Linked DNA regions of Methylococcus capsulatus. The protein of the gene in region 1 binds, or shares a complex with, the protein of each later gene. Links are inferred from orthologs where the notes say so. Each region holds a gene or a part of one and is shown on either strand. Other genes may lie near its edges.

Region 1 (13,895 bases):
CGTGCCGGCCTATTGCACGGTCGTCGGCATCCCTGGCAGGGTCGTCCAGCCCAAGAGTTCGCGCAATGCGGCCCCGCACGGCATCGATCTGGACCACCATCTGATTCCCGACCCAGTCGGCAAGGCGGTGCAATGCCTGCTGGACCGAATCGAGATCCTGGAAGACCAACTGGTGAAGTGGCGTGTCGAAGCAGCCCATCAATGCCGGCAGTGCGACGGCGAGGCGGTATGCAGGGAGCCTGCGGAAGCCGAATCTTGAATCACGAACTCTTTGAGGAGGACGGCATGAGCAGCGACGCGCCGGCGAAGATCCAGCACTGTTCCTTTTGCGGCATCGAGCAAGGCCGGGACACCCCGCTCATCGCGGGCATCGAGGGCCAGATCTGCGAAGCCTGTGTACGGCTGGCCGAACAGGTCGTGACCAACTGGGGACGCAAGCGCTCGATGGCAGAGCTGCACGGTAATGTCCCCAAGCCGGAGGACATCAAACGTCACCTCGACCAGTATGTGATCGGCCAGGAACTGTCCAAGGAAATCCTCTCCGTTGCGGTCTACAATCACTACAAGCGCCTCCGCCACGAGAGCCGGGAGATTCTCGGGCTGGCCGGGGACGAAGCCGAGGTCCAGGTCGGCAAATCCAACATTCTGATGATCGGGCCGACCGGCACCGGCAAGACCTTGCTTGCCAGCACCCTGGCGCGCATCGTCGGCGTGCCTTTCGTCGTGGCCGATGCGACCACACTCACCCAGGCCGGTTATGTCGGCGACGATGTCGAGAACATCCTGGTCCGTCTGCTGGAGGCCGCCGACAGTAGCGTCGAACGGGCCGAGTGGGGCATCGTCTACATCGACGAAGTCGACAAGCTGGCGAAGAGTCCGGAAATGGCGATCAACACCCGCGACATTTCCGGCGAAGGCGTACAACAGGCGCTGCTGCGCTTCGTCGAGGGCAGTCAGGTCAAGGTGGCGGCCCGCGGCCGGCGCCGGGAAGGGAGCGGAGGCGGGGAAGAGGTCACGATCGACACCCGCAACATCCTCTTCATCGCGGGCGGCGCCTTCCCAGGGCTGGAAAAACACGTGGAAAAGCGCATCGGTCCCCCGCGTGGCGAGATCGGTTTCCACGCGCCCATGCAGGAGGCCAAAAGGCCGCCTCTGGAGGAGTTGCTGGCAGAAATCCAGCCCGAAGACCTGCGGCGCTTCGGCCTGATCCCCGAGTTCATCGGCCGTTTCCCCGTCATCGCGCCCCTGGAGCCGCTGGACGAAGCGGCCTTCGTCCGCATTCTCACCGAGCCCCGCGACGCCCTGGTGCGGCAATACCAGAAACTGTTCGCCTACGAAGGCGTCGAGTTGGTGTTCACCGAGACTGCGATCCGCCGCATCGCCGCACGTACCATCGAGCGCGACACTGGCGCGCGCGGTCTGCGCAGCATCATCGAGCACATCCTCCGTCGTCCGATGTTCGAGATTCCTTCCCAGCCCGACGTGCGCCAATGCGTCGTCGATGCCGATACGGTGGATGGAAAGGCGCCCGTGACACTGGTCAGGGCCGAAGAGGAGCCGGGAGGAACGCGGTTGGCGCCCGGCGAAGTTTGATCCTATGGCGGACACCAGGGAACACTCGGACGCGCCTTCCGGTGATACCCTAAGGTGCCATGGCCAGCTCGCTTTCCACTTTTAAAAGTCATCGTTCCCCTAACGTTGCCCTCGCCGGGCATAGCACCAATCTCGTCGGCATTCCCACGGGTCTTCTCACAAGCCCTGATTTCAACCAGGATCCTTTGCCTTTGCGTATCCACGGTACTCGTGAGGCCAACAGCGGTTTGTTCGCCAGGCTGGGCCGCTGCGAGAACCTCCAGGAGGCGGGCGATGTTTTCCAGGATTACCTGAGCGTCGTGTTCGGTTTCGAGGAGGAGCAGCGTCTCGGCGAAGACCGGCAGGGGCGGTGGCGGGTCCGGGGCAGTTACCTACGCTTGCTGCAGGATTGGGGCTTCGATTCCAACAATCCACAAGGAGCGGTCTTGAAGGGCTGGGTCGAGAGCCGCTTCGGTCTGTTTCCCACTTTCCATAAGCAGCCGCTGACCGGTTTTGGCACCCCGGCCTGGATGGACTATGTCGAAGAGAAAATGGCGAGCCGCTTCCACAACAACTGCATCTATCTGCAACTCGACCTGCTCTTCGAGTTTTGCCAATGGGCGATCGCAAAGTTCAAGACGCCGGCGCGCCGTCATGTCAAGCTCTATCGCGGGGTCGACAGTCTCGGTGAGTTCTGTCCCCTGGGGGCCGGCAACGGACGGGAAATCCTCGTGCGCCTCAACAACATCGTTTCTTTCTCCGCTGACCGGACGCAGGCGGGGCAATTCGGTGCCTATATCCTCGAAACCGAAGTGCCGGTCGTGAAACTCCTGTTCTTCAACGATCTGCTGCCGCGCCATCCTTTGCGCGGGGAGGCCGAGTATCTGGTGATCGGCGGGAACTATCGGGTAATGCTCACCGTTTGACGCAGATAACCCGGTGCATTTGGACAGCGGCTGGCCTATGATATGGTGAAACCTCATGATGTCTGGAGCGGCCCCTTTCCATGACAAAGACCTTCCCTGCGGCCGCAATGGCGGTTTCCCTGCTGCTTGCCGGCATCGATGTCCATGCCGTGAAACAACCTCTGCCAGTGATGAAACCTGTCGAACAGGACGAGCTGGCGCTGTTTCGTGCCACCATCCGCATGGAAAAACGCGAATTCCTTGCCGATGCGATGGACTTGGACGAGGTCCATAGCAAGAAATTCTGGTCGATCTACCATCAATATGAAGCAGATCTGATGAAATTGAATGACGCCCGCTACGCCTTGATCAACGACTACGCGGCCAATTTCGACACCATCAGCGAAACCAAGGCCGACGAGCTGGTCAGGGCAGCCCTGGAATTCCGTAAATCGCGCACGGCTTTACTGGAAAAGTATTACGGTAAGCTGGCGAAAGCTCTTTCGAAAAAAATCGGTGCGCGCTTTCTCCAGGTGGAAAACGTTCTGCAGGGGGCAGAAGATGTGGAAATCGGCGCATCTTTACCATTGATGCCCAAATCGCAGTAGGAAATAAAGGCGGCCGGCGAGCCATTGCCGCTATGGTTGTCGTCTCCCGGCAACGGACTACAATACCATAGCGTCACCGACGCCCGACGACGATTCCGTCATGCCGGCTGAGGTATTGAGCTAAAAGGGAGGGCGCCGGCGCATGTCAAGGGGGATACGCTTATGTTCAAGCCATTTGCTCGAGGGTTGGTGTGCATCGCTCCGGTGTTGCTGCTCGTCGCGTGTTCTTCGCGCACCGTGGCGCCTAAAAAGGATTCACCGGTTCAGGCAGTCCCTTCCACCGGATCGGCCTCGCCCCGGGATTTTGATTTCATGCCGAGGAGCCGGCCACGGGCGGAGTACATGACCCGTTATCTGGGGGTGTTTCCCCGCTACCCCACGCTCGAACCTCAGGTCGCCTTCTGGCGCAAAGTCTATGCAGAATGGAGTCGATCCCAGGTCGCGCTGCACGATGACCGCTACCTCGGCCTGGTCTATGAGGTCGTCGACCTGCCTGGGGAGGCCGGCGGCGGTTTCACGCCCAGCCAGAAAGTCCGGCTGCAGGAGCGGTTCGATTACTGGAAATACCGCTTGCGAACCCTGGAGGACAAGCTGGCATCACGGGTGCCGCTGGACGCCGCCGACCAGCAGCTGGCCCGGCGGATCGCCGAGCAGGCCGACGTCCGGACGGCTATACGAGGTGCTGCCGAGCGTCTTCGCTATCAGCGTGGATTGCGGGAGCGGTTCAAGCGTGGGTTGGAAATCAGCGGGCGTTATGACGAGCATTTCCGCCGCATTTTCCGCAATGCCGGTTTGCCGGAGGAATTGGCGTTTCTGCCCCACGTGGAGTCTTCCTTCCAAGCCAATGCGAGGTCTTCCGCAGGTGCGGTCGGCATTTGGCAGTTCACTGCCGGAGCCGCCAAAATCTTCATGAACGGCCAGGACAGCGTTGCCGCGCGTCTGGACCCCATCGCCTCCGCCCACGGTGCAGCACGCTATCTCAGTCACGCCTACGGTAAGTTGGGAAGCTGGCCGCTGGCCGTGACTTCCTATAATCACGGCATCGGCGGCATGCAGAAAGCGAAGAGCACCTACGGACACAACTTCGAACGCATCGTCCAGGATTACGACCATCCGCTGTTTGGCTTTGCTTCCCGCAACTACTATGCGGAGTTTCTGGCCGCGGTGGAGATCGCCAGCGATCCGGACCGATTCTTTCCCGAAGGAGTGAATTACGAAAGTCCGCTGGATCACGCGCCCAGTCCCTTCAGAGTAGCGGGCGATCCGCCCGTACCGCTTCCTCGCCTGAGGTCGCACAAGGCACCGGCCAAACCACTGAAGGCGGGCCAGACTCCTTATGTCCGGTTCTCCAAACCCCTGCATGGCAAGGCAGGCCATACCCATTTGGCCGCAAGTCCCCGTCAGGCCGCCAAAGCCAGGACTACCCGTCCTGCCATCGCCGCTGCGGGCAGGAGCGGAGAAAAACTGCGTCTTGCCCGCTCACGCTGAGCGTTGCCGGCAGTCTTGGATGACTTGGCCGACACGGGGATGGCAAGTCCAGCTCTGATCCTTTAGGATGCTGCGTCTGGATAAGACGCGGAGTGCATCATGGCATTTTTGGGCGGCTGGCCGGTTTTGGACGGCAGCGGATCTCTCATCCCCGCGGTACACGGCGCGGGCGATGGGGGGAGCGCGGGTTGGGTCGGGTTGCTGGACAGCTTGCTCGATTCGACGACCCGGTTTTTCGATGGCGGCAGTCCGTTCGAATTCCTGCCGGGGCTTGTAGCCCTCGCTCCCAACATCCATCCCCTCCTGGTGCATTTCCCGATTGCTTTCTTGAACGCGTTTTTTCTGCTCGACCTGATTGCCGTGGCCATGGGCAAACGGGAACTGCGAATGGTCGCGAGCTGGATGCTGTACTTGGGAACATTGGGAGCCGCATCGGCGGCTGCGGCGGGACTGTACGCTGCGAGCTTCGTTCCACACGGCGAAGCGGTGCACGAGATCCTGGAATGGCACGAACGGCTGGGTCTCACGGTCACCAGTCTCGCCCTCGGTCTTTCCCTCTGGAGGTTGATCGCCCGATACCGCTTCTCCGGTATGGCCAACGTGTTTCACCTGTTTCTGGCGGGCATCATGGTGACGGCGATGTTCTTCGGTGCCGACCTGGGTGGATTGATGGTCTACCAGCACGGCGTGGGCGTGAAAAATCTCCAATCCGAGGATGCCGCACACCACCACGAACACGGCGGCGCCGAGTCCTGGTGATTTCATCCACTACGCTTCGGTCGCCGACGTCAGGATGTCGCGAAGTGCCGTAGGCCGCAGAGGCTTTCGCGACCGCCGGGCGGTTTTTCTTTGAATGACGTTGTCTTGCTGTCCTTACGCTCGGTTCGTAAGGGCGGCTCTCTGACGAAACGCCCGCCGGCCATCTCGGACGGGAATTTCGTTTTCCTCCCCTTCCCCCGTAACGGACCGGCGAGCCTCGTCCGGGCGCTGGGGCCGTTCGGCGGGTCAGCGGGCCCATGCTAAACTGCGACGCAAGGCGTTTCCGGGACGACCATGAGCGTAGCGTTACGACTGTACGAACAACTGACCGAGGCGGGCGAGGACAAGACGCGCGCCAAACTGATCGCGGAAGCCTTCGAGCATCTGGAGGACCGCTATCCCCAGTTGAAGGACGTGGCGACCGCCGGCCAGGTGCGCGAGACCGAATTGCGGCTGCAGAAGGAGATCAAGGAAGTCGAAGCGAGACTGCAGAAGGAAATCAAGGAAGTCGAAGCCGGATTGCGGACGGAGATCGAGTCGATCCGGCTGGACATGAAAGAGATCGACGCCAGGCTGCAAAAGCAGATCAAGGAAATTGAGGCGACGCTTCGTCTGGAGATCGAAAAAACCCGCCTGGAAATCCGCGAGGTGGAGGCCAGGCTGCAAAAGGAAATCAAGGAGGTGGAAGTGCGTCTGACGCAGGCCATCCATCGCCAGACCCTCTGGGTGGTCGGTTCCGTCGGTGCGGTGGTGGGAATGATCCGGCTGCTGGAATGGTTCCTCGCCCATCTGCCCAACCCGTAGACCAGGCTCCCCGACAAAACCCGTCGTGCCCGGCGGAGTCGCGGCAGCCGGGTGGCCTTTCTGCAGCAAGCCCTTCGGGTGGGCGACCCGAATGACACGACCCCCGGAGGTTTTTGGGGTACCTGCCTTCGGGGAGAACCTGATTCATATCCATCGTCGCGGTCGTGATTCTTTGTCCATGTGCTTGCGCCTTCCACCGCTCGGAAGGGATGGTTGGGAGCAGTGGTTGCTCAGAAACGGCAACAGTACGCCGCAAAACAAGATCATGGCACAGCCGGCGAGTGCCGTCCCGACCGGAACCTTGGCAAACAATAGCCAGCCGAAGGCCAGATTGAATACGGGGGTGGCGTAGCTCACTGCGCTTACCAGAGCCGCAGGGGATTCCTGGTACGCTCGTGTCATCAGGACCTGTGCACCGCTCGCGGCCAGACCGCAAAGGAGGAGCAATGCCCATGCGTCCCCTTCCTGCGGTAGCTTGAATCCCCTCACTCCGAACCAGGCCAGGTGCATTGGAATGGCCACAGCGCAGAAATAGAACACAACGGTGCCGGGTGGATTGCTGCGGCCGGCGCGGGCGACCATCAGATAGGCGAGCGCGCTGAGCAGTCCCGAGCTCAAGGCCATCAGTCTGCCCAGTTCGTCGGAAACATCCGCGCGTGGCATCAGCAGCAGGTACAGTCCGGCCAAGGAGCCGGCCAGCGCGGCCCAGATTCGGCCGCTGTTCCTCTGGGCCAGTACTTTCGGGCCGAGCAAAGCCACGAATACGCCGCTGCTGGCGCCGAGAAACGACGCTTCTCCCGGGCCGATTCGCTGGATCGAGATGAAGGACAGGATCAGCGCCAACGAGCCGAACAGGCCGCGCAGCCACAGGGACGGGCGCATGTCGCCGAGCAGGGAAGGCACCCGTGAGCGGATCAGTGCGGGAAGTAAGAGAATGGCGAGGTTAATGATGATCCGGAAAAAACTCACAGTCATCGTCGGCAGCTCGGGATGCCTGACGCCGAGCGCGTAAACCGAGACGCTCATCAAGGAAAACAGCAGCGAGGCGGACAGCATGGCCAACAGCCCCCGCAGGGTCCGGGGTTTCGAAGAAAGTATCCGCAGGTTCAACATGGGCGACACGAATCCTCGCTGGCCGCGGATTGAATCCCTTGCGAATTAACACTATATTTCCGCGGGTTTTGCAATCGGGCCGATCCGGCGGCTACAGCGCGTTTTCGACGACAGGACTCGACACGAACAACAAACATGACGATCGACAAGAGAAAATTGATCCGTTACGGACTTCCCGCCATTCTTCTGATATCGGTTGCTTTTGCCGGTGAACTGATGCTCGAGGGTCTCATCGAATTCGCCGATCTGCTGCTCGAGCTGTCCCAGCAGGTCCTAACCAGTTTCTATTCGAAGGCGTTCGAGCTCGATCATCTGGATGCCCAGCACAAAGCAGCCTGGACCAGCATGATCACTTTCGTCGTCGTACTGATCCTGAGCATCCGGAAACTGGCGCCGAAAGTTGCCCGGAAAATCGAGGCAGCAAAAGTCTGGTACAAGAGCAGCCGCGAAGCCGTTCGCGTGTGGTGGCGCGGCCTGGGCTGGCTCAGGAAGACCGCATACCTGGGTGGCGGCGTGGCGGTATTGGCCGGTCTCGCGATGATCCTTTGATGTTCGCCTATCCGACCAGCTTGAACTGGGCCGGCCAGTCGCGGTAATTGAAGACCTGGCCGGTTTCGCGCACGCGGGCGACGGAGCTGAGGTCGATTTCGGCGTAGACCCATTGCGGCCGGTTCAGTTCACCGATCGCCAGGATGCCGTCGTCGGGATAGCCGTAATCCACCGGCGTATAGATGGCCGCCGCGCCGACGTTGACGTCCACGGCCTCGGACCAGGGGGCCGATCCCACGGTTGGCGACTGTACGACGTAGCATTGGTTTTCCAGTGCCCGCGCCTGGCAGCCGATCCGCACCCGGTGATAACCGGCCGGGGTATCGGTGCAGCTCGGTACCAGGATGAGGTTTGCGCCCATCTCCACCTGCCTGCGGGCGATCAAGGGGAATTCGCTGTCATAGCAGATGTTGATGCCGATCCGGCCGAATTCGGTGTCGAAGGTGCGGATTTCCTTGCCCGGTGAGATCAGCCACTGTTCGTTCTCGAACCGGGTCATCTGCAGTTTGTCCTGGAATTCCGGCGTACCGTCCGGACGGAACAGGAAGGCGCGGTTGCGGTAGCTGCCGTCCGGCTGGCGTACCGGGAAGGTGCCAGCCAGGATGTAGATGCCATGCTGCTCCGCCAGATCGGCATAGAGCATCATGAAATCCGGCAGAACCGACTGCATTTCCGCCAACTGGCCCGACAGGCTGCGGTACACTGCTTCCGGGAACAGCGACGCCAGCTCCATGCTGAAGTATTCCGGGAATACCAGCATTCGGGCGCCGTTGCCGGCCGCCTCTGCCACCCAGCGTCCGGCCTTTTCCTGGTAGGTCGCCCAGTCGCCCAGGAACCCGATGTCGTATTGGGCGGCGGCGAGAAACAACGGCTTCATGGGGAGGATTCCTTCAGCGGCTTGAGCCAGAACACCATGGGCTTCTCTGTCTCCTCGATCTGGTCGACATCCTTCCAGGCATAGCTGGTGACGAGTTCGGGGTGCTTGACGTAGCCGAACCGTGTCCAGATGGCATCGAGCGGTACATAGTCGGCGGGACGCAAGGGATGAGCGTCCGGTCTTTGCACGCAGCAAAAGCTGCAATAATCGAACCGCCCCAGGCGGCGGGCATGGCCTTCGCGGCCTTCGAAGAACCGCTTATAGATGCCGCGGCCGCGGTATTCCTTCAAGAGCACCGATTCCGCGCAGTAAAAGATCCCTGCAGGATCGTAGCCGTGCTCGAGGAAGGGCTGTTTGAATTCCGGCGTTTCGTCCTCCATCGGCAGCCCCGTGGAGGCCCCGATGACGCGTTCGCCATCCAGGGCCAGCACCACCACGCTCTCCGGCGAGTTCACATAAGTCTGCAGATAGCGTTCCTCGTATTCGGTGGTGCCGTCGTACAGGTAGGGGAAATCGCGGAATACTTCGATGCGCAGCCGGGCCAGATCCGGGATGTATTTCCCGATTTCGGGTCCCGACATGATCTTGACGCTGATCGCCTCGCTCATAGCACCTAAGCCTTTTCGACATGGTCGATCCAGTCCTGAAGATTGTAATAATTGGTGATACGGGCAACCTTGCCGTCGCGGATCTCGAAGAATGCTCCGGCCGGCAGACGATATTTCTGGCCCTTGGCGGGGGGCAGACCTTCGTCGGTCACCCGGTATTCGCCGAGGACCACGAATTCGGCGGCCGCGCGGGTGCCGTCCTCGTTGGTCATGATGGTCATGTCGACGAGCTGTTCCTTGTAATTGCGGTTCATCCGGTCCATGAAGGCGCGGAAAGCGTCCTTGCCGATCTCGCGGGGGCCCTGATTGATGTCGTGGATCACGTCGTCGGTGAGGAGGTTCAAAAAGGTCTCCATATCACCTGCGTTGAAGGCGGCGTAATAATTTTCGATGAGAGCTTTGGCGTTCTGAGGCATGGCGCTGAAATCCAGGCTGTTGGGTAAGGAACTTCCGGAGCCGTCACGGTTTCCGGAATTCAAAAAGGGCGTAATTTTATGAGGCGAGCCCTGGCCTGTCGAGACGGGTCGACAGGCCAGGGGCGGAGCGCCGGCTTATTCCGTATAGATCGGCACGAGATCGATGTCGATGCGGCGGTTCTGGGCCTTGCCTTCGGCAGTCGCGTTCGACGCCACCGGCTGATATTCGCCGTGTCCTGCGGCGCTCATGCGGGTTGGGTCGATGCCCTTGGACTGCAGATATTTGACCACTTCGCAGGCGCGGCCGGCGGACAGCTCCCAATTGCTGGAGAAACGGTGGGCCAGATGTTTGCCGATCGGCACATTGTCGGTATGGCCTTCGACTTCGATGCGGTGATTGGTGGCGCTCTGCAGGGTTGGAACGATCTTGTCGATGGATGCCTTGCCTTCTTTACTTATCTGGTATCCGCCTTCGGGGAAGAGCAATTCATCCTCCATGGTGACCCGGAGGCGGTCCCGCAACTGCTGAATCTTGACCTCGTCGGCGTCCACCTCCGTGCGCAACTGTTCGTTGAGCTGCCTTTCGTAGCCTACATCACGGTCGTAAGTGCTTTGCATCACGCATCCGCTCAGTACCCCAGCGGCGAGCACGCTCGTCGCGAATTTTCTTACCATGGTTTTGCTCCTTCCGATTGGCGGTTGGTTGATGAGGGCCTCAGGGGCCTCGCGGCGATTGTGCGGGAAAAGCCCCCGGATCGCCAGGTTCGGCCTTTTCCACGCGACTAAGGAGCGAACCCTCGGCCAGGCGGGTATAGAGCATCTCCCCCGGCTGGATGTCCTGCCAGGCTCGGACGATGGCGCCGTCCGCGGCGCGCAGGGCGATCGAATAGCCGCGGGCCAGCGTGGCGAGCGGGCTGACGGTATTCAGCCGCTGGCCTAGGGCCGCGAGCCATTCGCTTCGGCGTTCCAAGCTGAGTAATGCCGAGTGCCGCAGGCGGGATTCGAGCGTATCGAGCTTCCCGGCAAGGTGCATCACCCGCTGGGCGGGATCGTGGCGGACCAGCCTCAGCTCCAGGCCTTGCAGCCGCTGACGCTGAAGATTCAAACGGATGGCGGTGTTTCGCCCCAGCCGGTGTCGCAGCTCCACCAGGCGCTGGGTCTGGCGTTCCAGCCTTTGCCTGGGATGGCACTGCTGCAGCCGTCGCTCGACGAAGTCCAGCCGCTGTTGGACTCGCTCCAGTCGTCCCAGGAAGTTCCGTCGGAGTTGAGATTCGAGACGCTGCAGGCGATTGCCGAGGTCGATCCGGTCGGGTGTCACCGTTTCGGCGGCGGCGGAGGGTGTCGGCGCCCGCAGGTCGGCGGCGAAGTCGGCAATGGTGAAATCCACCTCGTGGCCGATGCCGGTGACCACCGGCGTCCGGCAGGCGGCGATGGCGCGCGCCAGGCTTTCGTCGTTGAAGGCCCAGAGATCTTCCAGCGAACCGCCGCCGCGCGCCAAAAGCAAGACGTCGCACCAGCCGCTCGCATCGGCCTGCTGCAAGGCGCGGATGAGTTCCGCCGGCGCTTCGCTGCCCTGGACCTTGGCGGGAAAAACGATCACGGAAGCCGCCGGGTAGCGCCGTGCCAGCACGGTTAGGATGTCGCGGATCGCAGCACCGGTGGGCGATGTGACCACACCGATGCAGGTGGGGAAGCGGGGGATGGGTTTCTTGCGAGCAGGATCGAACAGCCCTTCGGCATCCAGGCGTTTTTTCAGCAACTCGAAGGCGCGCTGGAGCGCCCCGTCGCCAGCTTGTTCCAGCAGATCCACGATCAACTGGTAGTCGCCGCGGGGTTCGTACAGCCCCACCTGGACGCGGGCCAGGACATGATCGCCGTTGGCCGGCTTGAAGCCGAGCACGCGTCCCGAGCTGCGGAACATGGCGCAGCGGACCTGGGCCTCGGCGTCCTTCAGGGTGAAATAAAGATGGCCCGAGGCCGGCGTGGCCAGGTTGGAAATCTCGCCCTCCACCCAGATCGTGCCGAAATGGCTGGACAGCGTAATGCGGGCTTCGCGGTTGAGGCGCGATACCGTGTAGACGAATTCCGGCCGGGTATCCGGAAATGAACGCTGATTCACGCCGGCTTTCAATCCAGGGATTGCTTGAAACGGTGGATCAGGCGGCGGTCTTTCTTGGATGGGCGGTGTGCGGGTTCGTCGGCGAATTGCCGCTCATCTCGTCTGCGGGCGGCTTCTGCTTCGCGTCGTGCCTGACTCTCCGGGGTTTCGCGATAGAGCAAGACCGCTTCCTTGGCGGGCCGGCGTTGGGTGTTCAAAGTTTCGACGACGACCTCCCAGACTTCCCGCTCCCGGGTGATCTCCAGCCGGGCACCGATGCCTATTTCCTTGCCGGGCTTGGCGCGCTGGCCGTTCAGATGGACCTTGCCGCCATGGATGGCCTCGATGGCGAGCTGCCGGGTCTTGAAGAAACGGGCCGCCCAGAGCCATTTGTCCAGCCGGACCTTTTCTCCGGCCGCTTCAGCAGAGGAGGGAGGTGCACCCGGACCCGCCATGGCAGTCAGTTCGCAACCGGCAGGCCGCCCTCGCTCCAGGCCTTGAAGCCGCCCGCCATGCTGACGGTACCGCTCCAGCCGAGCTGCTGCAGGATATCGGTGGTCAGGGCCGAACGGAGGCCACTCTGGCAGTAGACCACTATGGCTGCGTCCTTTCTCCCCTGAAATGCGGGATGGGTTTCGATGCGGAACTCCACCACACCACGCGGGATGTTGATGGCGCCGGGCAGGTGGCCGGCCGCGTACTCTTCCGGCTCACGGACGTCGAGTATCAAGGTATCGCCGGGCATTGCCCGAACCTCGGCGGGGCCGATTTCACGAATCCGCTGCTTGGCGGCGGCCACCAGATCCATGGGGGTGAGGGCCATGGTCACTCCTTGCTTGGTTAAACGTCGAAATCTACCGGTTCAGGCGCTGAGCCGGCGTAGTTCCTTGGGCAGGGAAAACACGACTTTTTCCTCGATGCCCTGGGTTTCGGTGGCGGTATGCCCGCCCCATTCCTTGAGCTGGGCGATGACCTGCTGCACCAGGATCTCGGGGGCCGAGGCACCGGCGGTGACGCCGATGCGTTCGGCACCGGCGACCATGTCGCGGGTCAGCTGGGCGGCATTATCGATCAGGAAGGCTTTGCGACCAAGCTTGTCGGCAATTTCGCGCAGGCGGTTCGAGTTGGAACTGTTGGGCGATCCTACCACCAGGATGGTGTCGCATTGGGCTGCCAGTTTCTTGACGGCATCCTGGCGGTTTTGGGTCGCATAGCAGATGTCGTCTTTACGCGGCCCCAGTATCTTGGGAAAACGCGTTTTCAGTGCTTCCACCACGGCGGCGGTGTCGTCGATGGAAAGCGTGGTTTGGGTGACGTAGGCGAGATTGTCCGGATTCTTTACTTGAAGCTTTTCGACGTCTTCCGGCGATTCCACCAGATAGATGCCCCCAGCCGGGTTGTCGTACTGCCCCATCGTGCCTTCCACTTCCGGGTGCCCGGCATGGCCGATGAAGACGATTTCGCGGCCTTCGCTGGCATGCTGGTGTACTTCGATATGAACCTTGGTGACCAGCGGACAGGTGGCGTCGAAGACCTGTAGGCCGCGTTCCTTGGCTTCTTCCTGAATCTGTTTGGAGACCCCGTGGGCGCTGAAGATCACTGTCGAATTTTCCGGCACTTCCGACAGCTCCTCGACGAACACCGCGCCGCGATCCCGGAGGCCGTCGACCACGTAGCGGTTGTGAACGACTTCATGGCGCACATAGATCGGCGCGCCGAAAACTTCAATGGCGCGGTCGACGATCTCGATCGCGCGGTCGACACCAGCGCAGAAGCCGCGAGGATTGGCGAGAATGATTTCCATGGGTCTGTTACGAGGCTAATTTCTTACCTAAGAGGTGGGGCATTGTGGCATGGCGGTACGGCGGAATCAACGCGGGGCAAGGGCGGTTCGCGGTCGCGTTGCCAGATCGGTTCGTGATGGCCGCCCATGCGGGCCAGCATCCGGCCGATCACGAACAGGAAGTCCGACAGCCGGTTCAGATAGGCCAGCGATTCCGGGTTGACGGCTTCGGTGCGCGCCAGTGTCACCAGGCGCCGTTCCGCCCGCCGGCAGACCGTCCGGGCGACGTGGCAATAGGCCGCCGGCAGGCTGCCG
Region 2 (15,176 bases), 1.3 Mb from region 1 along the record:
CCAGGGCCTGAGAGGCCTGGCGGGCGACGATAGGCGAGCGACGGGCGTCGCCGAACTTCTCCGCATCCTGCTTGAGCTCCTGCTTGATCAGTGCGTCGAGTTCCGCCCGGGAACCCAAGGTCTTTTCGAGCCGGGCGCGTTCCTGTTCAAGCGCCGCCTGTTCGCCCCGGATTTTGATTTCCTCCAGCCTAGCCAAGTGGCGCAGCTTTAGTTCCAGAATCGCCTCGGCCTGCAGATCGGTGAGGCCGAAACGCGCCATCAGCACCGGCTTGGGCTGGTCTTCATCGCGAATGATGGCGATGACTTCATCGATGTTGAGGAAGGCTACAGCCAAACCTTCGAGGATGTGCAGCCGCGCCTGCACCTTGTCCAGACGATGCCGCAGGCGGCGGCGTACGGTCTCGGTGCGGAAGCTCAGCCATTCCGTCAGGATCTCGCGCAGGTTCTTGACTTGGGGCCGGCCGTTCAAGCCTATGATGTTGAGGTTGACGCGGTAGGAGCGTTCCAGATCGGTGGTGGCGAACAGGTGCGACATCAAGGGCTCGACCTCGACCCGCCGGGATTTGGGCATGATGACCAGCCGGGTGGGGTTTTCGTGGTCGGATTCGTCCCGCAGGTCGTCGACCATCGGCAGCTTCTTGGCCTGCATCTGAGCGGCGATCTGCTCCATCAGCTTGGCGCCGGACACCTGGTAAGGCAGCGCAGTGACGACGATGTTGCCGTCCTCCAGCTCGTAGCGGGCGCGCAGGCGCACCGCACCGCTGCCGGTCTGGTACAGCTTCAGCAGTTCCTCGCGCGGGGTGATGAGCTCGGCCTCGTTGGGGAAATCGGGCCCCCGGATGCAGCCGCACAGCTCCTCGACCGAGGCATCGGGCCGGTCGATGAGGAGGATGCACGCCTCGACCACCTCGCGCAGATTATGCGGCGGGATGTCCGTCGCCATGCCGACGGCGATACCGGTGGCGCCGTTGAGCAGGAGATTGGGCAGGCGGGCCGGCAGGAGCTGCGGCTCTTCCAGCGTGCCGTCGAAATTCGGCAGCCAGTCCACGGTGCCTTGCTCCAGCTCAGACAACAAAGACTGCGCATAAGGCGTCAGCCTGGCCTCGGTGTAGCGCATCGCCGCGAATGACTTGGGGTCGTCAGGCGAACCCCAGTTGCCCTGGCCGTCGATGAGCGGGTAGCGGTAGGAGAAGGGTTGCGCCATCAGCACCATGGCTTCATAACACGCCGAGTCGCCGTGCGGATGGTATTTGCCCAGCACGTCGCCCACCGTGCGGGCGGATTTCTTGGGCTTCGCCTGCGCCGACAAGCCCAGCTCGGACATGGCGTAGACGATACGCCGCTGCACCGGCTTCAGACCGTCGGCGATGTGCGGCAGGGCGCGGTCCAGGATGACGTACATGGCGTAATCCAGATACGCCTTCTCGGTGAAATCCCGTAAGGGGATGCGCTCGTAATTCGCGGCTTCGTTCATGGTGGATGCTTGCAAGAGGTCAGATGTCGGCGAGATTGCCCTTCTCTTCCAGCCAGGCGCGGCGGTCCCCCGCCCGCCTCTTGGCCAGCAGCATATCGAGGCGCTCGTCGGTCGCGGCGGCGTCGTCCAGCGACAACTGCACCAAGCGCCGGGTGTCGGGGTTCATCGTGGTCTCGCGCAACTGGGCAGGGTTCATCTCGCCTAGGCCCTTGAAGCGCAGCACGTTGACCTTGCCCTTGATCTTCTCGGCTTCGATGCGGTCCAGCACGCCTTTTTTCTCCGCTTCGTCCAGCGCGTAGTACACCTGCTTGCCGACATCGATGCGGTACAAGGGCGGCATGGCGATGAACACGTGGCCGGCTTCGACCAGGGCGCGGAAATGGCGCAGGAACAGGGCACACAGCAGGGTGGCGATGTGGTTGCCGTCGGAGTCGGCGTCGGCCAGCACACAGATCTTGCCATAGCGCAGACCGCTCAAATCGCCGGCGCCGGGATCGACACCGATGGCCAGGCTGATGTCATGCACCTCCTGCGATGCGAAAATGGCGCCGGGTTCCACTTCCCATGTGTTCAGAATCTTGCCGCGCAAGGGCATGATGGCCTGAAAATCCTTGTCACGCGCCTGCTTGGCGGAGCCGCCGGCAGAATCGCCCTCGACCAGGAACAGTTCGGTGCGGTTGACATCCTGTGCCGCGCAATCGGCCAGCTTCCCGGGCAGCGCCGGCCCGCTGGTGACGCGCTTGCGGGTGACCTGGCGGCTGGCCCGCAAGCGCTTCTGGGCACTCTCGATCACCAGTTCGGCGATGCGCTCACCGACCGCAGGGTGCTGGTTCAGCCACAAGCTGAAGGCATCCTTGACCACTCCCGAGACGAAGGAAGCGCATTCGCGCGAATTCAACCGTTCTTTGGTCTGGCCGGCGAACTGCGGCTCCTGCATTTTCACCGACAGGACGTAGTTACAGCGCTCCCACACATCGTCCGGCGCGATCTTGATGCCTCGCGGCAACAGGTTCCGGTATTCGCAGAACTCCCGCACCGCGTCGGTCAGGCCCGTGCGTAGGCCATTGACGTGGGTGCCGCCTTGCACCGTCGGTACCAGGTTGACGTAGCTCTCAGCTACCGGGGCCGCGCCGTCTGGGCACCAGAGCACGGCCCATTCCACCGCTTCCTGCCGGCCCTCCATCGTACCGACGAACGGCTCATCCGGAATGGAGGCGCTGCCCTGCAACTGGTCCAGCAGGTATTGCGGCAGACCGTCCTGATAACACCAGGTTTGGCTGTCGCCACTGGCGTCATCGGTCATCCGGATTTCCAGCCCCGGGCACAACACGGCCTTGGCGCGCAGCAGATGTTTGAGCCGCGACCGGGAAAACCGGACATTGTCGAAATAATGCGCTTCCGGCCAAAATCGCACTGCCGTACCGGTCTCACGCCTAGGCGCCGTGCCGGTCTCGGCGAGCTCCTCCACTTTGTCGCCCTTTTCGAAGGCGATGGCATACACCTTCCCGTTGCGCCGCACTTCGACCTCCAGCCGCTGCGATAAGGCATTAACCACCGACACCCCGACGCCGTGCAGGCCGCCGGAATAGCGGTAGGCCTTCTGGGAGAACTTGCCGCCGGCGTGCAGCTTGGTCAGGATCACCTCGACGCCGGAGATGCCGAGTTCGGGATGGATGTCGACCGGCATGCCGCGGCCATCGTCCCGCACCTCCAAGCCGCCGTCGGCCAGGAAACGGACCTCGATGAGGCGGGCAAAACCGGCCAGGGCTTCGTCCACCGCGTTGTCGATGACCTCCTGGGCGAGATGATCGGGGCGGCTGGTGTCGGTGTACATACCCGGCCGGCGGCGGACCGGATCCAGTCCGCTCAAGACTTCGATGGCTGAGGCGTCGTAAACTGCATTCATGGAGTGAGATGGGGATACTGGGTAGGGAATAGGGACGCGGCGGCCGTCACGGACAGCGGCGCATTTTAATCAACTTGACAAGTTTGAGATAATGCCGTGTTTGGCCGCGAGACGAACCCGTCCTGGCCGCACCTTCGACTACCGCATTGAAACCGCCATGGCCCGCAAACCCCCGAGCTTTGAAGAAGCCCTCGCCGAGCTGGAGCAGCTGGTGGAACGCATGGAACAAGGCAATCTGCCACTCGAGGAATCCCTGAAACTGTTCGAGCGAGGCATCGAGCTCACGCGGACCTGTCAAAAATCGCTGCAGGATGCCGAACAGAAGGTCCAGATCCTGCTGGAAGAAAACAGTCTACCCACTTTGAAGCCATTTCGTGATGAACCCTGAACAACCTCTGAGCGATTTTATGCAGTCCTGCCAAGAGCGGGTGGAACGGGCGCTGGATGCGCGTCTGCCCGCCGCCGATCGCATGCCGGAACGGCTCCATCAGGCCATGCGCTACGCGGTGCTGGGCGGCGGCAAGCGCATGCGTCCCCTCCTCACCTATGCCACCGGCCAGGCGATCGGTGCGCGAGTGGAACTGCTGGATGGCCCCGCCTGCGCAGTCGAATTCATCCATGTCTATTCGCTGATCCACGACGATCTGCCGGCGATGGATGACGACGACCTGCGTCGGGGCAAACCGACCTGCCATAAGGCCTATGACGAGGCCACCGCGATACTCGCGGGAGACGGCCTACAGGCCCTGGCCTTCCATGTCCTCGCCCAGGATCCCAGCATCGCCGTGCCTGCGGAAAGCCGCATCGCCATGATCGAAACCCTGGCACGAGCCGCCGGCCCCGCCGGCATGGTGGGCGGCCAGGCAATCGACCTGGATTCGGTGGGCAAGAAGCTGGATCTGCCGGGATTGGAAAACATGCACATCCGCAAAACCGGCGCCCTGATCCGCGCCGCCGTCCGGCTGGCCTGCCTGACCAGTCCTGACCTGCCGGCCGAGCAGGCCGACCGCCTGGACCACTATGCCAAGTGCATCGGTCTCGCTTTCCAGATCCAGGACGACATCCTCGATGAGGAGAGCGACACCCAAACCTTGGGAAAAACCCAAGGCAAGGACCGCGACCACAACAAACCCAATTACCCGGCCCTGCTGGGACTGGCCGGCGCCAAGGAAAAAGCGAAGGAAATGTACGAGGCGGCACTGGAAAGCCTGGCCGGCTTCGGCCCCGAAGTCGGTCTGCTGCGCGAACTCTCCCGCTTCATTATCCAGCGGCAGAATTAGGGGAATGCCGCGCCTTTCCTTGAAAGGCAAGGACCGCGGCGACATAATTTCCGAGTAAGCTACTTTAGTTATTAGTCTGGACGCCGACCCCCCGGCTGGACCGAGCAACCTGGAACGCGATTACATGACCGAAACCAAAAGATATGCCCTTCTTGAAGCGGCAGACCATCCCGCCGCACTGCGCAATCTGCCGGAAGACAGGCTGCCGGAACTTGCCGAAGAGCTGCGGGGCTATCTCCTGGAGAGCGTGAGCCAGTCGGGTGGACATCTGGCTGCGGGACTGGGGACAGTGGAACTGACCATCGCCCTGCATTACGTCTTCAACACCCCCGAAGACAAACTGGTCTGGGACGTCGGCCATCAGGCCTATCCGCACAAGATCCTGACCGGCCGCCGCACCCGCCTGCCGACCATCCGCAAGAAGGGCGGACTGTCGGCCTTCCCCAATCGGGCCGAAAGCCCTTACGACTGCTTCGGCGTCGGCCATTCGAGCACCTCGATCAGCGCAGCCCTCGGCATGGCCGTCGCAGCCGCGCTGGACCGGCGGCCCATCCATGCGGTGGCGATCATCGGCGATGGCGGCCTCACGGGCGGCATGGCCTTCGAAGCGCTCAACCACGCCGGCACGCTGGATGCCAACCTCCTGATCATCCTCAACGACAACGAAATGTCGATCTCGCCCAACGTCGGCGCGCTCAACAACTACCTGGCGAAAATATTGAGCGGGAAGTTCTACTCGTCGGTCCGCGAAAGCGGCAAACATCTCCTGGGCCGCCACATGCCCGGCGTTTGGGAACTGGCGCGCCGCGCCGAAGAACACGTCAAAGGCATGGTGGCGCCGGGAACGTTGTTCGAAGAACTGGGATTCAATTATTTCGGCCCGATCGACGGCCACGATCTGGACACCTTGATCACAACCTTGCGTAATCTGCGCGATCAGAAAGGCCCCCGCTTCCTGCACGTCGTCACCCGCAAAGGCAAGGGTTACGCACCCGCCGAGAAGGATCCCGTAGCCTATCACGGTGTGGGCGCCTTCGACCTCGACGCCGACGAACTGCCCAAATCCAAGCCAGGAACACCGAGCTATACGGAAGTATTCGGCCAGTGGCTGTGCGACATGGCGGCGCGCGACCGGCGGCTGCTAGGCATCACGCCGGCGATGCGCGAAGGCTCGGGCCTGGTGGAATTCTCTCAGCGCTTTCCGGATCGCTATTTCGACGTCGGCATCGCCGAGCAGCATGCCGTGACATTCGCGGCAGGGCAGGCCTGCGAAGGCTACAAGCCGGTGGTGGCGATCTATTCCACCTTCTTGCAGCGCGCCTACGACCAGCTGATCCATGACGTCGCCCTGCAGAATCTGCCGGTGCTGTTCGCCATCGACCGCGCCGGGCTGGTCGGACCGGACGGACCGACCCATGCCGGCAGCTTCGATCTGAGCTTCATGCGCTGCATTCCCAACATGCTGATCATGGCGCCCTCGGACGAAAACGAATGCAGACAGATGCTCTACACCGGCTTCATCCATGACGGGCCGGCGGCCGTGCGCTATCCGCGTGGCCGAGGCCCCGGAGTCAAACCGGAAGACACCATGACTGCCATCCCCATCGGGAAGGGCGAAGTACGCCTCCAGGGCAAGGGGACCGCGATCCTGGTCTTCGGCACGCCCCTGGCCGCCGCACTCGCCGTCGGCGAGCAAATCGGCGCCACCGTGGCCAACATGCGTTTCGTGAAACCCCTGGATGAGGCGCTTATCCTGGAACTGGCCGGCACCCACGAGCGCATCGTCACCATCGAGGAAAATGCCATTGCCGGCGGTGCCGGCAGCGCGGTCGGAGAATTCCTCGCTGCCCAGCGCTGCGGTATCCCGGTCTGCCACATCGGCCTGAAGGACGAGTTCCTCGATCAGGGCACCCGGGAGGAACTCCTGGCCATCGCCGGTCTGGACCAGGCGGGCATCGCCCGGTCGATCGAGACTTTCCTCCAAGCCACGGCTGCTACGGAGAAACCGAAGCGGGCCCGCGGCTCGGCCAAGGGCAAACCCTGATGGACAAGCTGCGCGCCAAGATTCGTGACATTCCGGACTTCCCCAAGCCTGGCATTCTGTTCCGGGACATCACGCCGCTGGTCAAAGATCCAGCGGCGCTGCGGTTCACCATCCACCAGCTCATACACCCGTTCGTCGGCGAAGACATCACCGCCGTTGCCGGCATGGAAGCCCGGGGGTTCATCTTCGGCGCGCTGGCGGCCTGGGAGCTGGGCGTTGGCTTCGTGCCCCTGCGCAAACCGGGGAAACTTCCCTACAACGTCCAAACCATCGATTACGACCTGGAATACGGCTCGGCCCGCCTGGAGGTCCATCTGGACGCCTTGGGAGTGGGCGACCGCGTGCTGATGGTCGACGACCTCCTGGCGACCGGCGGCACGGCGCGCGCCAGTTGTTCGCTGGTGGAGAGCCTTGGAGCCGAAGTGGCCGCCTGTGCCTTTGTGGTCGAGCTGGACGCCCTCGAAGGCCGGCAGGCTTTACACGGCCGCCGCGTGCATTCGCTGCTGCACTACTGAGCCGGCGATAACCGCGCGGACACAAAAAAGCCGGCTTCGAAGCCGGCTTTTTTGCAGGCGCCCGACCCGGCCAACTATTCGACGGCCTCGATACGGATCGTCGGACGCACGTTGACGGGCGCCGCTTCGGGCGCGCCGGTTTCGTATTCCGGCTCCGGCTCTGGCGCCATCCTTCCTTCCGTTTTCGGCCCGAACAAAGCGACCCAGGCCGCTTTCCAGGGACGGCGCATGGCGTCTTCCACGGCGCTGGCCTCATAGCCGCAGTGCGCCATGCAGTTGGCGCATTTCGGATTTTTCGAATTACCGTACTTGTGCCATGGCGTCTCCTCCATCAAGGCGCGGAAGGAAGGCGCATAACCCTCATCCACCAGCAGGTAGCACGGTTTCTGCCAACCGAAAACGTTCCGGGTCGGGTTACCCCAGGGCGTGCAGTTATAACTCTGGTTGCCCGCCAGGAAATCGAGATAGAGCCCTGAATGGTTCAGGCGCCAGCCGCGGCCGCGGCCCAGCTTGAACACTTTGCGGAACAGCTCCTTGCTGTCGCGCATCCGGATGAAGATGTTCTGCTGCGGCGCGTGCTCGTAGCTGAAACCGGGGGCGATGGTCACTCCCTCGACTCCCAGACGCTGGGTGTGATCCAGGAACTCGGCCACTTCCTCAGCCGACTCCCCTTGAAACAAGGTGCAATTGATGGTCACCCGGAAACCCCGGGCAATCGCCATCTCGACGGCTTCGACGGCACGGTCGAACACACCGGCCTGACAGACCGAGGCATCGTGCCGGTCGCGGTTGCCGTCCAGATGAATCGACAGCGTCAGGAACGGGGACGGCTCGTAATCGTCGATCCGTTTCTTGAGCAGCAGGGCATTGGTGCACAGATAAACGTATTTCTTGCGCGCGATGATGCCGCGCACGATCTCCGGCAATTCCTTGTGGAGCAGCGGCTCTCCCCCTGCGATCGAGACGATGGGTGCATCGCATTCGTCAACGGCCTGCAGCGACTCCTCGACGCTCAGGCGCCGGTTCAATATCTCGTCCGGATAATCGATTTTTCCGCAGCCGGCACAGGCCAGATTACAGCGGAACAACGGCTCGAGCATCAGCACCAGAGGATAGCGCTTGACGCCGAAAATCTTCTGTTTGAGCAGATACTTTGCGACGGTCAGTTGTTGACGCAGTGGAACGCCCATTCGTTTCTCCTTGATTCTTCAGCTAAGGACGGAACGTGTTGAAACCACCGCTCCGACGATAATTTCATGTCAGCCCAGGCATGCCGGCCAAACCATCGCCCGCAAAAGACAGCCTCACGGGATCGCAAGGGACAGTTTCCTAGTCTGGCACTAGGAATTGAGCCCGGATTGTAACAACAATCCTTTTTTCTTGTTCAAAAATGGGGATTGCGGCATTCCCTTGAATGGGAACGCATGCTAGCATCCAGTTGCATATTACTCAACTCATCTTCGATAAAAAAACAACAGAACTTGACTCAAGCCTTCGATTCTGTAGACTTTCACCCCTTTTACAAGCAGTTAGCCACCGTGGCCGACTCGAGCCCGAGCAACCGACGCTACCCTAGATGAGCGGAACATCCCTCTCACAGCCCGCCAGACACGAGCATCTGTCGGACGACGAATTCCAGGCCGATTTCCTGGACGGCGTATCCCGCACTTTCGCTTTGACGATCCCGCGGCTGCCGGAGAGCCTCGCCCGCCCGGTGTCCAACGGGTACCTGCTGTGCCGGATCGTCGACACCATCGAAGACGAGGTGGCGCTGACGTCGGCCCAGAAGCGACGATATTGCGAGCACTTCGCCCGGGTCGTCGCCGGAACCGCGCCCGCCGCCCCACTCGCCGACGAACTCTTTCCGCTGCTCTCCGAACAGACCCTGGCTGCCGAGCGGGAACTGGTCGCCGCCATTCCCCGCGTCATCAGCATCACCCACGGCTTCGCCCCGCCGCAGCAGGAGGCGTTGGCCGACTGTGTGGCCACGATGTCCAGAGGAATGGCCGAATTTCAGGACAAGGATCTGCGCCACGGCCTCAAGGATCTGCGGCAGATGGGCGATTACTGCTATTACGTCGCCGGTGTGGTCGGAGAGATGCTGACCCGGCTGTTCTGTCATTACTCACCGGAAATCGCCGTACATCGGCCCCGGCTCATGGAACTCGCGGTGTCCTTCGGGCAGGGGCTGCAGATGACCAATATCCTCAAGGATTTGTGGGACGACTACGCGCGCAACGTCTGTTGGCTCCCGCAGGACGTATTCATGGAATACGGCTTCTCCCTCGCCGATCTCCGGCCGCACCACGACAACCCCGATTTCGTCCGCGGCTTCGAGCGGCTGATCGGCGTGGCCCATGCCCATCTGCGCAACGCCCTGGAGTACACGCTGCTGATCCCCGGCCATGAAACCGGCATCCGCGAATTCTGCCTTTGGGCACTGGGGATGGCAGTACTCACGCTGCGCAAGATCCACCGCCACCCCTATTTCAGTGATTCCGCCCAAGTAAAGATCTCGCGGCGTGCGGTCAAGGCGACGATCATCACCTCGCGGCTGACTCGCAGCAACGACGCCTTGCTGAAGGCCACATTCCGGCTTGCAGGACTTGGCCTGCCCACCGCGGAGCCTGCCGCCGTGCTCCAACCCAAACCCATCGATATTTGAATTCGCCCCGAACCGCCAGGAAACATCGCCCATGTTGAGAGAAGCGACAGCAATATCCAATCTCGAACCGCCGCTGACCGCCTCATACGTCGAGTCTCCTCTCGATGCAGCGATCCGGCAGGCCAAGGACCGTCTGCTGAGCCTGCAGCACATGGAGGGCTACTGGGTGTTCGAACTCGAAGCCGATTGCACCATTCCGGCCGAGTACATCCTTATGATGCATTTCATGGACGAAATCGACGAGCCACTGCAGACCAAGATCGCCAACTATCTGCGCGCCCACCAGAGTGCCGACGGCAGCTATCCGCTATTTCAGGGCGGCGCCGGCGACATCAGCTGCACCGTCAAGGCCTATTACGCCCTCAAGCTGGCCGGCGATTCCATCGACGCCCCCCACATGAAGAAAGCCCGCGAGTGGATTCTCGCTCAAGGCGGCGCTGCGCGATCCAACGTATTCACGCGCATCATGCTCGCCATGTTCGAGCAGATTCCGTGGCGCGGAATCCCCTTCATCCCGGTGGAAATCATGCTGCTGCCGAAGTGGTTTCCCTTCCATCTGGACAAAGTGTCGTACTGGTCGCGCACGGTCATGGTGCCGCTGTTCATCCTGTGCAGTTATAAAGTGACTGCGCGCAATCCGTCCCGGATCCATGTCCGCGAACTGTTCACGGTCGATCCGCAGAAGGAGCGCCATTATTTCGATCACGTCAAGACGCCGCTCGGCAAGACCATCCTCGCTCTGGAGCGGTTCGGGCGGATGCTGGAGCCCCTCATTCCCAAAGCCATGCGCAAGAAGGCCACCCAGAAGGCCTTCGATTGGTTCACGGCCCGGCTCAATGGCGTGGACGGGCTGGGCGCGATTTTCCCGGCCATGGTCAATGCCTACGAGGCGTTGGATTTCCTGGGTGTGCCCCCGGACGACGAACGCCGTCGGCTCGCGCGCGAATCCATTGAGCGACTGCTGGTGTTCCAAGGCGATAGCGCCTACTGCCAGCCCTGCGTCTCACCGATCTGGGACACCGCCCTTACTTCCCTCACCTTGCAGGAAGTAGCGCGTCATACCGCGGACCTCCAGCTCGATGCGGCTCTCAACAAGGGTCTCAAGTGGTTGGCCTCGAAGCAGATCGACAAGGACGCTCCCGGCGACTGGCGGGTCAACCGGCCTGGTCTGGAAGGCGGCGGCTGGGCGTTCCAGTTCGGCAACGATTATTATCCCGACGTGGACGACAGCGCCGTCGTGGCCCATGCGCTGCTGGGATCGGAAGATCCCGGCTTCGATGAAAACCTGCGACGGGCGGCCAACTGGATCGCCGGCATGCAGTCCAGCAATGGCGGGTTCGGCGCCTTTGACGCCGACAACACCTATTTCTACCTCAACTCCATCCCCTTCGCCGACCACGGCGCCCTGCTCGACCCGCCGACGGCGGACGTAAGCGCCCGCTGCGCCATGTTCCTCGCCAAATGGGTGAGCCGGCAACCGGAGCTGCGTCCCGTCCTCGATCGCACGATCGCATACCTGCGCCGGGAACAGGAAGCCGACGGCTCCTGGTTCGGCCGCTGGGGCACCAACTACATCTACGGCACCTGGTCGGTGTTACTGGCCTACGAGGCCGCCGGCATTCCGAACGACGACCCCAGCGTGCGCCGCGCCGTGGCGTGGCTCAAGGGCATCCAGCACGAGGATGGCGGCTGGGGGGAAGACAATTTCAGCTACCACGATCCGTCGTGCCGCGGCCGCTTCCACACCAGCACGGCGTTTCAGACCGGATTCGCCCTGATCGCGCTGATGGCGGCGGGCGAAGCCGGCTCACCGGAAGTCCAGGCCGGGGTCGACTACCTGCTCAAACACCAGCAGCCCGACGGCTTCTGGAACGATGAATGCTTCACTGCACCGGGCTTCCCCCGCGTGTTCTATCTGAAATATCACGGCTACGACAAATTCTTCCCCCTGTGGGCGCTGGCTCGTTACCGTAACGAACGCTACGCCACAGTGTGACTCGGATCGGTGTCGTCGTCGCTCTGCCGGCCGAATGCCGTACGCTGACAAGGCGTCAGCCGTGCCGGGGCGAGCCGTTTGCCATCGGTGACACACTCCGGGTCTGCCTGTCGGGCAGCGGTCCGGACAATGCGGCGAAGGCCGCGCACCGGCTGGCGCAAGTGGGCTGCAACGGGTTGGTCAGCTGGGGATGTGCCGGTGCGCTGAGGGCACATCTGGCATCCGGCGATCTCATCCTGCCGGCCGAAATCGTTTGCACCGACGGCACGGTGTGGCCGGCGCATCCCGCCTGGCATCGGGAAACGGTACGGTATGCAGAGGCGCTGCCCTGCAAGGTATACAGCGGGCGGATGACCGCCAGCGAAGGCATCGTCCACGGCCGCGACAGCAAGCAGATGCTGGCGGCCGCCACCGCTGCCGACGCCGTCGACATGGAAAGCGGGGCCGTGATCCGCACCGCCGCGGTGCTGGGAGTGCCGGCCCTGGTGATCCGCGCCGTCGCCGACGAAGCGGGGATGGCAATCCCCCGCAGCGTGCTCGACGCACTCGACCCGCACGGCAACACCCGGCTGCCGAAACTGTTTGCCAACCTGGTACGGCGGCCGTCGGATGTTCCCGCCCTGCTCCGCCTGGCCGTGGCTTTCAAGGCGGCCTCGGCGACCCTGCGTGCAATGGCTCCCCATTTGCACGCTCCTGGAAAATTCTGATTCAAGCAATGTCCAAAGGAACAAAAACCGCAACGCAGGAAACGCGGACAAGCTTTCTGATCCGCCTGATGCAGTGCTGGGAATCCAGAGTGCTGACCCACCCGTGGTTGGTCCTGTTCGTCGCGTTTGCCGCCTGCGGCCTGACACTGCAATACACGGCTAAAAACCTGACCGTGAACACCAACACGGCCGACACCATCTCGACCGAACTGCCGTTCCAGAAGAACAGGATCCGGTTCGAAACGGAATTTCCCCAGGATGTCTCCACCATCGTGTTGCTGGTCGAGGGCAAAACGCCGGAGCAGGCGTCGGATGCCGTCGATGCTCTCCACCAGAAGCTGGCCGGGCAGCGGGAAACGATCGAGTCGGTCTATGTGCCCGACGGCGGCGATTTCTTCGCCCGCAACGGACTCCTGTACCTGAGCCTGGAAGACCTGGAAAAGGTCAGCCGGGATCTGTCCGCCGCCCAACCGTTCTTCGGCCGGCTGGCCGAGGACAACAGTCTCGACGGCTTCTTCGGTATCTACGCCCAGGCACTGGACGCCGAGGAATCGGACCTTCCGGTGGAACTGGGCGCCTTCACCCGCCGCCTCAACGAGGCGTTTCGAGCCGCGCTGGAGCAACGCCCCTACCGCCTGTCCTGGCAACAGTTGATCATGGGGCAGAAGGAAGGTCTCGGCATCACCAAGCGTTTCATCGTGATCCGGCCGAAACTCTTCTTCGAGGAATTGATGCCTGCGGCGAAGGCCATGGCTGTCATCGACCAGGCCATCGACGGCGTTCGCTCCGACGATCTGTCCGACGTCCAGGTGCGCAAGACCGGCGAAGTCGTCCTGGAACACGAAGAAATGCAAACGGTGCAGGAAAGCGTCACCATCGCCGGCCTGGCGTCCACCGTGCTGGTCTGCCTCACGCTGTGGCTGGCCTACCGGTCGTTCAAGCTGATGTTCGCCACGTTCCTGACGCTGGGCATGGGCCTAGTGTTTTCCATGGGTTTCGCCACCCTGGCGATCGGCCAGCTCAACCTGATCTCGATCTCCTTCACCGTACTGTTCATCGGTATGGGGGATGCTTATTCGTCCCATTTCTGCCTGCGCTACCGGGAACTCATCCTGCGGGGTATGCCGCAGCGGGCCGCCTTGCGCGAAACCTTCGCGTCGACGGGCTCGGCACTGCTCCTGTGCACGCTGACCGCTGCCATCGGCCTCTACGCGTTCATCCCGACAGCCTACTCCGGTGTCGCGGAACTCGGCATCATTGCCGGCACCAGCATGTTCATCGCTCTGGCCACCACCTTCACGGTACTGCCAGCGGTCATGAACATCCTGCCCTACAAGCCTTCCCGCCGCGCGGTCCAGCACAGACCGCGCGCGTTGACCCGGGCCTTGCTTTCCAACTGGCCGATGCGCTATGCCCGGCCGATCCGGATGCTGACCCTCATCCTGGGCCTCGCAGCCGCTGCCCTGCTGAGCCGCATCGTGATCGACTTCAATCCGATCAATCTGCGCGACCCCTCCACCGAATCGGTCAAGACTTTCAAATATCTGCTCAAGTCCCGCGACACCTCGCCGATGACCCTGGCCTCCCTCGCCTCGAACGAAGAAGATGCCCACGCCAAGATTCAACGGTTCGAGAAACTCCCTTCGGTCGACAGCGTGCGCAGCATATTCGATTTCGTTCCCGACCAGCAGGACGAGAAACTTGCCGCCATCGCGGACCTGGCGCTGGTGCTCGGGCCGCAGCTGCAGAACTTCCCGGCCGCATCCACGGCCAAGCCGACGCCGCAGACCCTGGAAAAACTGCATGCCGCGCTGCGCAAGCAGCTCGAAAAAAACCACGATCCCGATGTCGCCGAGTTGGATGGCACCCTTGATGCGTTCCTCCAAGAACTGCGCACCTTGCCTCCTCAAGCAGCTCAATCCCGCCTCCACGCCCTCGAAAAAAGCGTGCTGGGAGGCTTGAGAAAAACCATCAACAATCTGAATACCAGTCTGAAAGCCGAGCCGATCACTCTGGACTCCCTCCCCGCGGATATCCGCGAGCGCTGGATCAGCGCGCACGGGCTTTACCGCCTGCAGATATTGCCCAGAAATGACCTGAATGATCTGGACAATCTGCGGGAATTCATCCGCGAAGCGCAAACGGTGGACCCCGACGTCACCGACCTGCCGGTGACTTACCTGGAATCGATGAATGCCGTCCTCGTCGCTTTCGCCCAGGCTTTCGGCACGGCGCTCGGCGCGATCACGCTGCTGTTGCTTCTGATCCTGAGGAACATCAAGGATACCCTGCTGGTCCTTTTACCCCTGCTGCTGGCATCTCTGTTCACTGCGGCCATGACGGTGCTCATCCATGTGCCTTTCAATTTCGCCAACATCATCGCCCTGCCGCTCCTGTTCGGCCTCGGCGTCGACAACGGCATCCACATGGCGCACCGGCTGCATTACCTGAAGTCCACGCATGATGCCCTGCTGGACTCAAGCGAAGCCAAAGGCGTGTTCTACGGCGCCCTGACCACCGTATTCAGCTTCGCCAGCCTCGCCTTCACCCCGCACCCAGGCATGTCGTCCATGGGCATCCTGCTGGCCA

Evidence for each region.
Region 2: the proteins of xseA (region 1) and N4J17_RS09010 are in contact, whole or in part, in a cryo-EM structure (PDB 8TXR), measured with the Escherichia coli proteins. The link is inferred for Methylococcus capsulatus from one-to-one orthologs.

What each region holds. Positions count from the first base shown.
Region 1 is NZ_CP104311.1:3,079,657-3,093,551, reverse strand. Bases 9,617-12,520 are described here. They hold xseA (exodeoxyribonuclease VII large subunit), read right to left. Parts: upstream 11,819-12,520; coding sequence 10,415-11,818; downstream 9,617-10,414. Other genes in these bases: N4J17_RS14935 (rhodanese-like domain-containing protein), read right to left, coding at 12,258-12,520; N4J17_RS14940 (RNA-binding S4 domain-containing protein), read right to left, coding at 11,827-12,252; N4J17_RS14950 (OmpA/MotB family protein), read right to left, coding at 9,835-10,374; N4J17_RS14955 (ketosteroid isomerase-related protein), read right to left, coding at 9,617-9,699. Outside these bases: cysE (serine O-acetyltransferase), read left to right, coding at 1-259; ATP-dependent Clp protease ATP-binding subunit ClpX, read left to right, coding at 286-1,593; N4J17_RS15000 (NAD(+)--dinitrogen-reductase ADP-D-ribosyltransferase), read left to right, coding at 1,653-2,498; N4J17_RS14995 (hypothetical protein), read left to right, coding at 2,606-3,085; N4J17_RS14990 (lytic transglycosylase domain-containing protein), read left to right, coding at 3,428-4,573; N4J17_RS14985 (DUF2231 domain-containing protein), read left to right, coding at 4,673-5,332; N4J17_RS14980 (coiled-coil domain-containing protein), read left to right, coding at 5,627-6,136; N4J17_RS14975 (DMT family transporter), read right to left, coding at 6,281-7,249; N4J17_RS14970 (hypothetical protein), read left to right, coding at 7,385-7,798; N4J17_RS14965 (carbon-nitrogen hydrolase family protein), read right to left, coding at 7,806-8,675; N4J17_RS14960 (GNAT family N-acetyltransferase), read right to left, coding at 8,672-9,283; more of N4J17_RS14955, read right to left, coding at 9,289-9,616; more of N4J17_RS14935, read right to left, coding at 12,521-12,620; ispH (4-hydroxy-3-methylbut-2-enyl diphosphate reductase), read right to left, coding at 12,660-13,601; N4J17_RS14925 (cob(I)yrinic acid a,c-diamide adenosyltransferase), read right to left, coding at 13,625-13,895. UniProt on the Escherichia coli protein: Bidirectionally degrades single-stranded DNA into large acid-insoluble oligonucleotides, which are then degraded further into small acid-soluble oligonucleotides.
Region 2 is NZ_CP104311.1:1,806,855-1,822,030, reverse strand. What follows is about bases 2,265-5,152. They hold N4J17_RS09010 (exodeoxyribonuclease VII small subunit), read left to right. Parts: upstream 2,265-3,537; coding sequence 3,538-3,768; downstream 3,769-5,152. Other genes in these bases: dxs (1-deoxy-D-xylulose-5-phosphate synthase), read left to right, coding at 4,785-5,152; ispA ((2E,6E)-farnesyl diphosphate synthase), read left to right, coding at 3,758-4,660; parE (DNA topoisomerase IV subunit B), read right to left, coding at 2,265-3,380. In the rest of the region: parC (DNA topoisomerase IV subunit A), read right to left, coding at 1-1,474; more of parE, read right to left, coding at 1,494-2,264; more of dxs, read left to right, coding at 5,153-6,704; N4J17_RS08995 (adenine phosphoribosyltransferase), read left to right, coding at 6,704-7,219; adenosyl-hopene transferase HpnH, read right to left, coding at 7,294-8,409; N4J17_RS08985 (phytoene/squalene synthase family protein), read left to right, coding at 8,796-9,884; shc (squalene--hopene cyclase), read left to right, coding at 9,916-11,880; N4J17_RS08975 (phosphorylase), read left to right, coding at 11,877-12,587; N4J17_RS08970 (MMPL family transporter), read left to right, coding at 12,596-15,176. UniProt on the Escherichia coli protein: Bidirectionally degrades single-stranded DNA into large acid-insoluble oligonucleotides, which are then degraded further into small acid-soluble oligonucleotides.